3 regions of the Sporofaciens sp. SGI.106 genome follow, and region 1 is predicted to be linked to each of the others. Evidence: predicted binding sites of a transcription regulator. Region 1 holds the regulator's gene; each other region holds the start of a gene.
What was found. Region 1 encodes Rex, which represses fermentation and respiration genes when NADH is low (regulators of the CRP and FNR family bind a similar motif). Its sites were predicted from a motif close to ATTGTTAANTANTTAACAAT; they were not measured.
Positions count from the first base shown of each region.

Region 2: a site for Rex is predicted at 1,010-1,029, ahead of ACQRCC_RS01085 (acyl-CoA carboxylase subunit beta). Genes of this name have one in related genera too.
Region 3: a site for Rex is predicted at 2,079-2,098, ahead of ACQRCC_RS06840 (4Fe-4S dicluster domain-containing protein). Genes of this name have one in related genera too.

Region 1 covers NZ_JBNPMZ010000001.1:73,500-76,788, reverse strand. Annotated here, with positions in the region: gene ACQRCC_RS00330 (NAD(P)H-hydrate dehydratase) at 1-818, opposite strand, end outside; gene ACQRCC_RS00325 (redox-sensing transcriptional repressor Rex) at 930-1,577, opposite strand; gene ACQRCC_RS00320 (ABC-F family ATP-binding cassette domain-containing protein) at 1,713-3,289, shown strand, end outside.
Region 2 covers NZ_JBNPMZ010000001.1:217,314-220,602, reverse strand. Annotated here, with positions in the region: gene ACQRCC_RS01090 (2-isopropylmalate synthase) at 1-958, shown strand, start outside; gene ACQRCC_RS01085 (acyl-CoA carboxylase subunit beta) at 1,169-2,608, shown strand; gene ACQRCC_RS01080 (OadG family transporter subunit) at 2,623-3,289, shown strand, end outside.
Region 3 covers NZ_JBNPMZ010000006.1:150,997-154,285, reverse strand. Annotated here, with positions in the region: gene ppk1 (polyphosphate kinase 1) at 1-389, opposite strand, end outside; gene ACQRCC_RS06840 (4Fe-4S dicluster domain-containing protein) at 516-2,024, opposite strand; gene ACQRCC_RS06835 (homocysteine S-methyltransferase family protein) at 2,128-3,289, opposite strand, start outside.

The DNA.
Region 1 (3,289 bases):
TAGATCTGCACCAGTCCGGCGCCTGTCATATATGCCGCATATGCATTCAGCCAGGCTGCTCCCGCCATCCCCTTACTGCCTGCAATCACAAGCAATCTTCCATAGGTTCCTTTATGGGAATCTTCCCTGCGCTCCGGCATCATTTTCTTAATATCCTTCTCCTCCAGGGCACAGACTGTATGAATATCCTCATCCAGGCATTCTGTATTGATACCGATATCCGTTACGATTACCTCACCGGCCATCTGCCGTCCCGGATCCATATAGAGCCCCAGTTTTCCCCTCTGAAAGGTTACTGTCACATCTGCATGAAATGCATGCCCCAGTATTCTTCCGTCTGCCGCACTGATTCCCGACGGCACATCCACGGCAAACCTGACTGCCTCTGCCTGATTCATCTCTTCAATCAACTCGCCATATCTTCCCTCTATATCTCTATTCAATCCTACGCCAAATAAGGCGTCTACTATGACACTATATTTTCCGGATTTCCATTCACTGACTGTTCCTCCTGCTTTTTCAAACAAATCCATCTGATACACTGTCTCCGGGGTCCTGCTCTCCATGCGTCCCGCCAGAACCGCCTTAACAGAATATCCTTTCTCCAGCAGCATCCTTGCAATCGCAAATCCATCTCCACCATTATTGCCGGAGCCACACACAATGCACACATCTGACAGATCTGTTTTTCGATCTTCCATAACTTCCACACAGGCTCTTGCTGCATGCTCCATCAGTTCCAGAGATGGAATCCCAAGATCACAGATGGTGTGGCGGTCCGCCTCCTTCATCTGATTTCCATCCGGTAAATATATCATATCTCTTTTCCTCCTCTTATTTTCAGCCTGACTATACGCAAAAGACGTGTAAAGAAAGCCTGCACAGCACAGACCGACATTACACGTCCCACTTTCGTTTCAAGACTCACTCTATTCTGTTTTATGCTCCTCGTTATATCGGCTGATATTATAGGATAACCTCATCAGACTCTCTGACAGATGAACATTTTCAACAATGACATGTTCCGGCAGATTCAAATCTGTATGAGCAAAGTTCCAGATTGCTCTGACTCCATGCTCTACCAGTTCATTTGCAACGTCAATCGCTTTTGCCTTCGGTATAGTAAGTGCGGCAATCTCAATATCATTTTTGCCTATAAACTCTCTCAATTCACTCATCATTCGAATCGGAACACCACGAATGGACACACCTGCAAGGGTAGGATTTACATCAAATATCCCTTTCAGAACAAATCCTCTCTTTTCAAATGCCGCATAATTTGCCAGAGCCTGTCCCAGGTTACCGGCTCCGATAATAATCATATTATGGTTCTTCTCAAGCCCCAGGATTTTCCCGATCTCCGTGTATAAATATTTTACATTATATCCGTATCCCTGTTGTCCAAATCCACCAAAATTATTCAGATCCTGTCGAATCTGGGATGCCGTCACCTTCATCTGCTTACTCAGCTCATTTGAGGAAATACGTTCTACACCATTTTCAAGCAACTCGCCCAAATAGCGATAGTATCTTGGAAGTCTTCGTATTACAGCCTGAGAAATTTCTCTTTCTTCCACTAGTCTCACCTTCCCGATTTGTTTCTCTTCATAATATTATATAGAATTGTCAACTCAAAGTCAAACTTTTAGTTGTATTTTGCATAAATTTCGTTATAATTATTGTGAGTAATACTAGGTTTAGGAGGTCATGCCATGATTTTATCATGCCATAACATCAAAAAAGCTTTTGGAGAAGAAGTCATTGTAAAACATGGCTCTTTTCATATAGAAGAACACGAAAAAGCAGCACTGGTGGGTCTCAATGGTGCCGGCAAATCCACGATTCTTAAGATGATCGTGGGGGAACTTTCCCTGGATGACGGTTCTGTCACTCTTGCCAAAGGAAAGACTCTCGGATATCTGTCCCAGCACCAGGAAGTCACTACCGGTCATACGATTTACGAAGAAGTAAAAACTGCCAAGGCAGATGTCATCGAGATGGAGCGTCAGATCCGCTCTATTGAAGAGGAATTATCATCTCTGTCCGGACAGGAGCTGGAAGACAGACTTACCACCTATCATCGGCTGACAGATACCTTTGAGCGGGAAAATGGATACGCTTACGAAAGCGAGATTACCGGAGTACTGAAAGGACTGGGATTTGAAGAGTCTGAATTTGGGAAACCGGTCGACACCCTCTCCGGCGGTCAGAAGACCCGTGTCGCGCTGGGTAAATTATTGCTGACACGCCCGGATGTCCTTCTTCTGGACGAGCCTACCAACCACCTGGATCTGAATTCTATTGCATGGCTGGAGACTTATCTTCTGAATTACCCGGGCGCCGTTCTCATTGTATCCCATGACCGTTATTTTCTGGACCGTGTCGTAACAAAGGTCATTGAAATCGAACTGGGAAATATCATGATGTTCCCCGGAAATTACACAGCCTTCGCACAGAAGAAACAGATGATCCGGGATGCCAGACTGAAAGAATATTTAAACCAGCAGCAGGAAATCAAACATCAGGAAGCCGTCATCGAAAAACTGCGCTCCTTCAATCGGGAAAAATCTATTAAGCGGGCAGAAAGCCGTGAAAAAATGCTGAACAAAATGACTCTGGTGGAGAAACCTGCAGAAATCCACAGTGAAATCCACCTGACACTTGAGCCTTCCTGTGTAAGCGGTAATGATGTACTCTCTGTAGAGAATTTGAGCAAATCCTTTCCGCCGCAGACATTATTTTCCAATATAAGCTTCGAGATTAAACGCGGGGAACACGTAGCAATAATCGGTGATAATGGAACGGGAAAGACCACACTGCTCAAGATACTGAATCAGGTACTTCCGGCAGACAGCGGTACATTTACCCTGGGAACGAACGTCAAAATCGGATATTACGACCAGGAGCATCACGTCCTTCACATGGACAAGACCATTTTTGAGGAAATATCCGATGATTACCCCTCTCTTACCAACACCCAGATTCGTAATATGCTGGCAGCATTTCTGTTTACAGGCGACGACGTCTTTAAACTGATCGGGGATTTGAGCGGTGGAGAAAGAGGTCGGGTATCTCTTGCAAAACTCATGCTCTCAGAAGCGAATTTTCTGATTCTGGATGAGCCTACCAACCACCTTGATATAGCTTCCAAAGAAATACTGGAAAAAGCCCTCAACGATTACACCGGCACCGTGTTATACGTTTCCCACGACCGTTATTTCATCAACCAGACCGCCTCACGAATTCTGGATCTGGTGAACCAGACCTTTGTAAATTATATAGGAAATTA
Region 2 (3,289 bases), 140 kb from region 1:
AATGGCATGGAGAGAAGAGAAAAACTGTGAAACATGGACGGTTCCGTATCTGCCGATCGATCCGCAGGATGTGGGAAGAAAATACGATTCTGATGTTATCCGTATTAACAGCCAGTCCGGAAAAGGCGGCGTAAATTATATTCTGAAACAGAGCTATGGAATCAACCTGCCTGAGAAGATGCGGGAGGAAGTTGGATATCTGGTGAAGGACGTATCCGACAAAGCGCACAAAGAGCTGACACCGGAGTGGGTATACCAGATTTTCAGCGACAGCTATGTCAATGCCAAGAGTGTGTTCTCTATTGAAGAATGCCATTTCAAACAGACAGATGGTATTATCGCTGACGCAACAATTCAGCATGGCAATGACCAGAGAGTGGTAACTGCATCCGGTAACGGACGTCTGGATGCAGTCAGCAACGCGATCAAACAGTACTTTAACATCAGCTATGAACTTCGATTCTATGAAGAGCATTCTCTTACCAGAGGATCTTCTTCCAAGGCTGTGGCTTACGTGGGAATCATCTGCAAGGGCAAGACATGCTGGGGAGTTGGTATTGATGCCGATATCATCAAAGCTTCTATCGAGGCTCTGATCGTTGCGGTCAATAAACTGGATGAGATTAAGAGCTCCGAAGGCTGTAAGGATGCCCGCATGATTGAAATTATGAATTATATTCAGGCAAATTATATTGATGTTACACTGGATGATCTTTCCGAAAAGTTCTTCCTGTCAAAACCGTATCTTTCCAAATACATCAAAGAAAAATCCGGAATGACATTCGGAGAGCTGGTGAAAAAGATACGGATGAAGAAAGCTCGTGCCATGCTGAAGGGAAGCAGTATGACCGTTGAGAATATTGCACTGACCGTAGGATATCAGAATGTCGAACATTTCAACAGACTGTTCAAAAAAGCTTACGGAATCACCCCTGTACAGTTCAGAAATCAGAAATAAAAGTTTAAAAACAGAAACTTACAGGCGGCTCGAAATTTTCGAGCCGCTTTTTTCGTGAAGAAATTAACAAATAATGGAGAAAAATAGTTGAAGTTTTACATGAAAACGGATATAATATACTCGGCAGAAAATTTGGTTTTACTTTTATTAGTTTATGGTACACATAAGAAAAACCCAATTTAAATATCTGAGAAAATGGAGGGCTTGACTATGAGCAACATGGCAACAGAAAGTGCAGCAAGTCAGAGAATTGCCGCTTTACTTGATGCAGGAAGCTTTGTCGAAATCGGCGGTGCTGTTACAGCAAGAACAACAGATTTCAACATGCAGGAAAAAGAAACTCCTGGTGATGGTGTAATTACCGGTTATGGAGTGATCGACGGAAACCTGGTATACGTATACAGCCAGAATCCGGAAGTGCTGAACGGAGCAATTGGTGAGATGCACGCAAAGAAAATTGCTAATATCTACGATATGGCTATGAAGATGGGTGCACCGGTGATTGGTCTTGTGGATTGTGCAGGAATGAGACTTCAGGAAGCAACAGATGCTCTGGAGGCATTTGGAAGCCTGTATATGAAGCAGTCAATGGCATCTGGTGTGATTCCGCAGATTACTGCAATTTTCGGAACCTGCGGAGGTGGATTGTCCGTAATTCCTGCTCTGACAGATTTTACTTTTATGGAAGCTGACAAAGCAAGGCTGTTTGTAAATTCTCCGAATGCTATTCCGGGAAATGAGATCAGTAAATGTGATACATCATCCGCTGCATTCCAGAGTGAGGAAGCAGGACTGGTAGATGTTGTGGGAACAGAGGCTGAGATTCTTACAGGAATCCGTTCACTGGTATGTATGTTACCATGTAACAATGAAGAGGATGCATCCTATGATGAATGTCTGGATGATCTGAATCGTGTATGTGCAGGTATTGAGAATGCAACAGAGGATACAGCAATCGCACTTGCTAATATCTCTGACAACAGCATTTTCTTTGAGACAAAGAGAAATTATGCAAAAGATATGGTTACAGGTTTTATCCGCCTGAATGGTATGACAGTAGGAGCTGTTGCAAACCGTTCCAAGGTATATGATGCAGAAGCAAATCTTGTTGCAGAGTTTGATGGCTCTCTGTCTGCAAGAGGAGCAAAGAAGGCTGCAGAGTTTGTAGAATTCTGTGACGCTTTCAATATTCCGGTACTGACTCTGACAAATGTAAATGGATTTGCAGCAAGCAAGTGTTCTGAAAAGAACCTGGCAAAGGCTGTTGCAAAACTGACTTACACCTTTGCAAATGCAACCGTTCCGAAGGTAAATGTTGTGATCGGTAAAGCATACGGAAGTGCCTATGTGGCAATGAACAGTAAGTCTATCGGAGCAGATATGGTATATGCATGGCCGGAAGCTGAAATCGGTATGATGGATGCAGGTCTTGCAGCAAAGATTATGTATGCAGATGCGGATGCGGCTACAATTAAAGAAAAAGCAGCAGAATATAAGGAATTGCAGTCCAGTCCGTTATCAGCAGCAAGAAGAGGATATGTAGATACGATCATTCAGCCAGCTGATACCAGAAAGTATGTTATCGGTGCGTTTGAGATGCTCTTCACAAAGAGAGAAGACCGCCCGGCAAAAAAACACGGAACGGTTTAGTGAGGTGAGGCAAAGTGAAGAAAAAGATTAGCTTATTATTATGTATGCTTACAGCTGTGCTTACCTTTACCGGATGTGCAAGTAAGGTTACAACGGTAGAATATGATCAGGCAACGCTTGAACAGGTAGTGGAATTCATGATTCAGTACTGTTCTGAGGCTGATGAGGCTACCATTGAACAGTGGAAGGATATGCGTGAATTCACCTTTGAGCAGCAGCTTGCTGATTCAGGACTTCCGCTTACAACGGATTCTTTCCTTTCAGCGCTGGAATCCTGGCAGGCAGGTGAAGATGAGTGCGGTCAGTTTATTGAGCATGGCGATTACACATTTGAAGCAGATAAAGACGGCGTCTTGGTGACAACAGAAGCAAAGTTCGAGAACAGAGAAGCGACTTTGGAATTCCAGTTTGATGAAAAGCTGTTTCTTGAGTCTGTGACAGTCAGTGCACATTTCTCCCTTGGAGAGATTTTGCAGAAAGCAGGAATGAATACTCTGTTGGGTATGGGAACTGTATTTTCAGTTTTGATATTCATTTCCCTGATTATTTCTTTATTTAAATATATTCCTGCAATACAGGCTGCTTTCACTAAGAAACCAAAAGAAGCAAAAGAGACTGAAAAGGCACCTGAGGCAGCACCTGAAGCAGTGGCAGCTCCGGCACCGAAGGCTCAGGATGATG
Region 3 (3,289 bases), on a different contig from region 1:
TTTTTAACATATTTCTTTTCTCCCTGCTCAAGTTCCTTAAAATCCAGTCCGCACACACCGTATGGATGAAGCTGCTTCTTAATCTCCGCATAGGTCTTATCACGTTCTTTATAAAGTGGCGCCACCGCCTCATATATCTTATCAAGCTGCTCCTTTGGTGTCATACCGGAACGGCTGTCCTTCGTCTTAACGCCGGAGGCTACCATATCAAAAAGGCTGCCCACACGAATCATAAAAAACTCATCCAGATTACTGGTGAAAATAGCCACGAATTTCATGCGTTCCAGAAGGGGAACCTTAGGATCCTGTGCCTCCTCCAGCACTCTCTGATTGAATTTCAGCCAGGACAGTTCCCTGTTTTGTGTATAGTTTAATATCTCTTCTCTCATAATTACATTTCCTCAATACGTTTTCCGTTCACATTCAAACTACGGATATATTTTAGCATTATATTTCTTTTAACACAATAAAAAATTGCACATCAAAAAACGGAGGATATCCCCCGTTTTTTCATTCTACTTTAATTCAATTTCTGCAAGTTCCTTCGGTGGAAGCTGCTTGGATGATGCTTTCACGAATTCCTTGATCGTCTTCTGAGCCTTCGGAACCGGTATATTGGTACCTGCTCCGGCCACACAGCCTCCCGGGCATCCCATTCCCTCGATCAGACAGCCATTCATCTTACCTGCCTTAGCAAGGGTCAAAGTCTTACGACACTCTGCAAGCCCTTCTGCATGCTCAATATTTACATCTACATCCGGATAATATTCCTTAATACATTTTTCTATAGCCTCTGCCACACCACCGGCAACCGCATAGCCACGTCCGGCTCCTGTAGCGTTATGGAAGGAGGATTCTGCCTCAAAATCTTCCAGATTTATATCCTTTGCATCGAACATTGCCTGAAGTTCCTCGAACGTGATAACAAAGTCCACATCACTTCTTACCGTTCTTCTCATAGCCTCCAGTTTTTTCGCCGCACATGGACCGATAAATACCACGCGGGCATTCGGATGTTCCTGTTTAATGGTACGCGCTGTAGCGACCATAGGTGTCAGCTCCTGGGATATCTGGTCAATCATATCCGGGAAGAATTTCTTCGCCATCATAGCCCAGGACGGACAGCAGGAAGTCAGAAGGAACGGAAGCTCTCCCGTTGCTACCTTCTCCACATAATGGTGCGCCTCGGAAATAGCTCCGATATCGGCACCAAGAGCAACCTCATACATCTCTGCAAATCCAAGCTCACGAAGTGCTGCCTTTAAGTTTCTCGGTGTAATATTATCTCCAAACTGGCCAGCGAATGCAGGTGCGATCTCAGCAATGATCTGATCCCCTTCACTGAGTGCACGGGCAAGCTGGAAAATCTGTGACTTGTCGGAAATGGCTCCAAACGGACAGTTTACCATACACATACCACAGGATACACATTTATCATTATTTATACGGGCGCGTCCGAGATGATCACTCTCAATAGCTCCCACACCACATGCTTTTGCACATGGACGCGCCTTCTGGGAAATGGCATCATACGGACAGGCAGATTTGCACTTGCCGCATTTTATACATTTGGACTGATCGATATAAGAATGTCTGTCTACCATGGAGATAGCTCCTCTGGGGCAGACCTCCATACATGGATGTGCCAGACATCCCTTGCACATATTGCTGACCTCATATCCTCTCTCTTCGCACGCAGCACAGGCAGACGGGATTACCTGCATAAGCGGCGGTTCATAATACTTATCAGAAATATTACTTGCCTCCACTCCGGCGGTCAGATGAACCGGTTTGTCTTCTGGACGAAGGGAAAGACCCATTGCAAGTCTCAGTCTCTCTCTCACAACCGCACGGGCACGATAAACGTTATCACGATACTTACTCTCGTCATTTACCAGCTTATATGGAATTGCTTCCATATCATCACATAATGTCTCCGCATTTGCCTTAAAACCAAGTCTCGCTACCTCTTCAAACACCCGTCTTCTCAGTTGTCTGACGGTCGTATTCAGTCCTCTCATCATAGAACCATTTCCTCCTGTTATTTGCTTTTTCGTATTGCACGTTAAGTATATCTATATGTTAATTTTGTGTCAATACAGAGATGTGTACAAAATCAGGAACATGTTATTGATTTTTCAAAATTTTCTGTGCGTAATAAACGGATTGCATTGCATCCTTTCCGTAGAAATCTGCTCCTATCATGTCCGCATATTCCTGATTCAGGACGGCACCGCCTACCATCACCTTACAATCCGGCTTTTCAGTACGGAGAAGCTTAATTGTTTCCTCCATACTGACTACAGTTGTAGTCATCAGAGCACTCAGTCCAACCAGCTCCACCTGTTCTTTCACTGCCGTTTCCACAATTTTCTCCGGTGCTACATCCTTACCCAGATCCAGCACTTCAAAGCCGTAATTTTCGAGAAGAACCTTAACAATATTCTTTCCAATGTCGTGGATATCTCCTTTGACTGTTGCAAGGATTACTTTTTCTTTTTTCTCAGGTGAAGTCTCATTCTGCGCCAACTTCTCCTTGATCACCGCAAAGGCAATCTTTGCTGCCTCCGCGCTCATCAGAAGCTGGGGCAGGAATACGGTACCCTTCTCAAATCTTTTTCCCACGCTGTCCAGTGCAGGAATCAGTTCCTCATTGATAATCTCCAGAGGCTCCCGGTTTTCAAGAAGGTTCCGGGCAGCGGCTCCCGCTTCCTCCTTAAGCCCCTTTTCCACTGCGTGCTGCAGGGTGATTTCACTTTTCCCATCATTACCCGCTGTATTCTGAAGTTGGCCTGTCCCTGCCGATGTCACACCGGACGCCGCTGCACTCTGATTCGCATAATGCGCAATATATTCTCCAAAGTTCTCATCCAGATTCATAAGTGCGCAGTAGGAATAATAGGAACGCATCATGTCTTCAGAAGAAGGGTTAATAATACCCGCACTTAGTCCATTGAGCATCGCCATCGTATAGAAATTCGCATTAATGACAGGTCTGGACGGAAGACCAAAGGAAATATTGGATACTCCCAGCACCGTTCTCACTCCACACACCTCACGCACCAGCTTCAGAGCCTCAAGCGTTGTCTTTGCCCCCTCAGGGTCAGAACTGACCGTCATGGCAAGTACATCGATCACAATATCTTTCTTATCAATTCCATATTTTTCGGCTTCGCTTATGATCTTCTGTGCCACTTTGAGACGTCCTTCCGCTGTAGCAGGAATACCTTCTTCGTCCAGAGTAAGGCCAACAACTACACCACCGTATTTCTGGATCAGAGGAAAAACC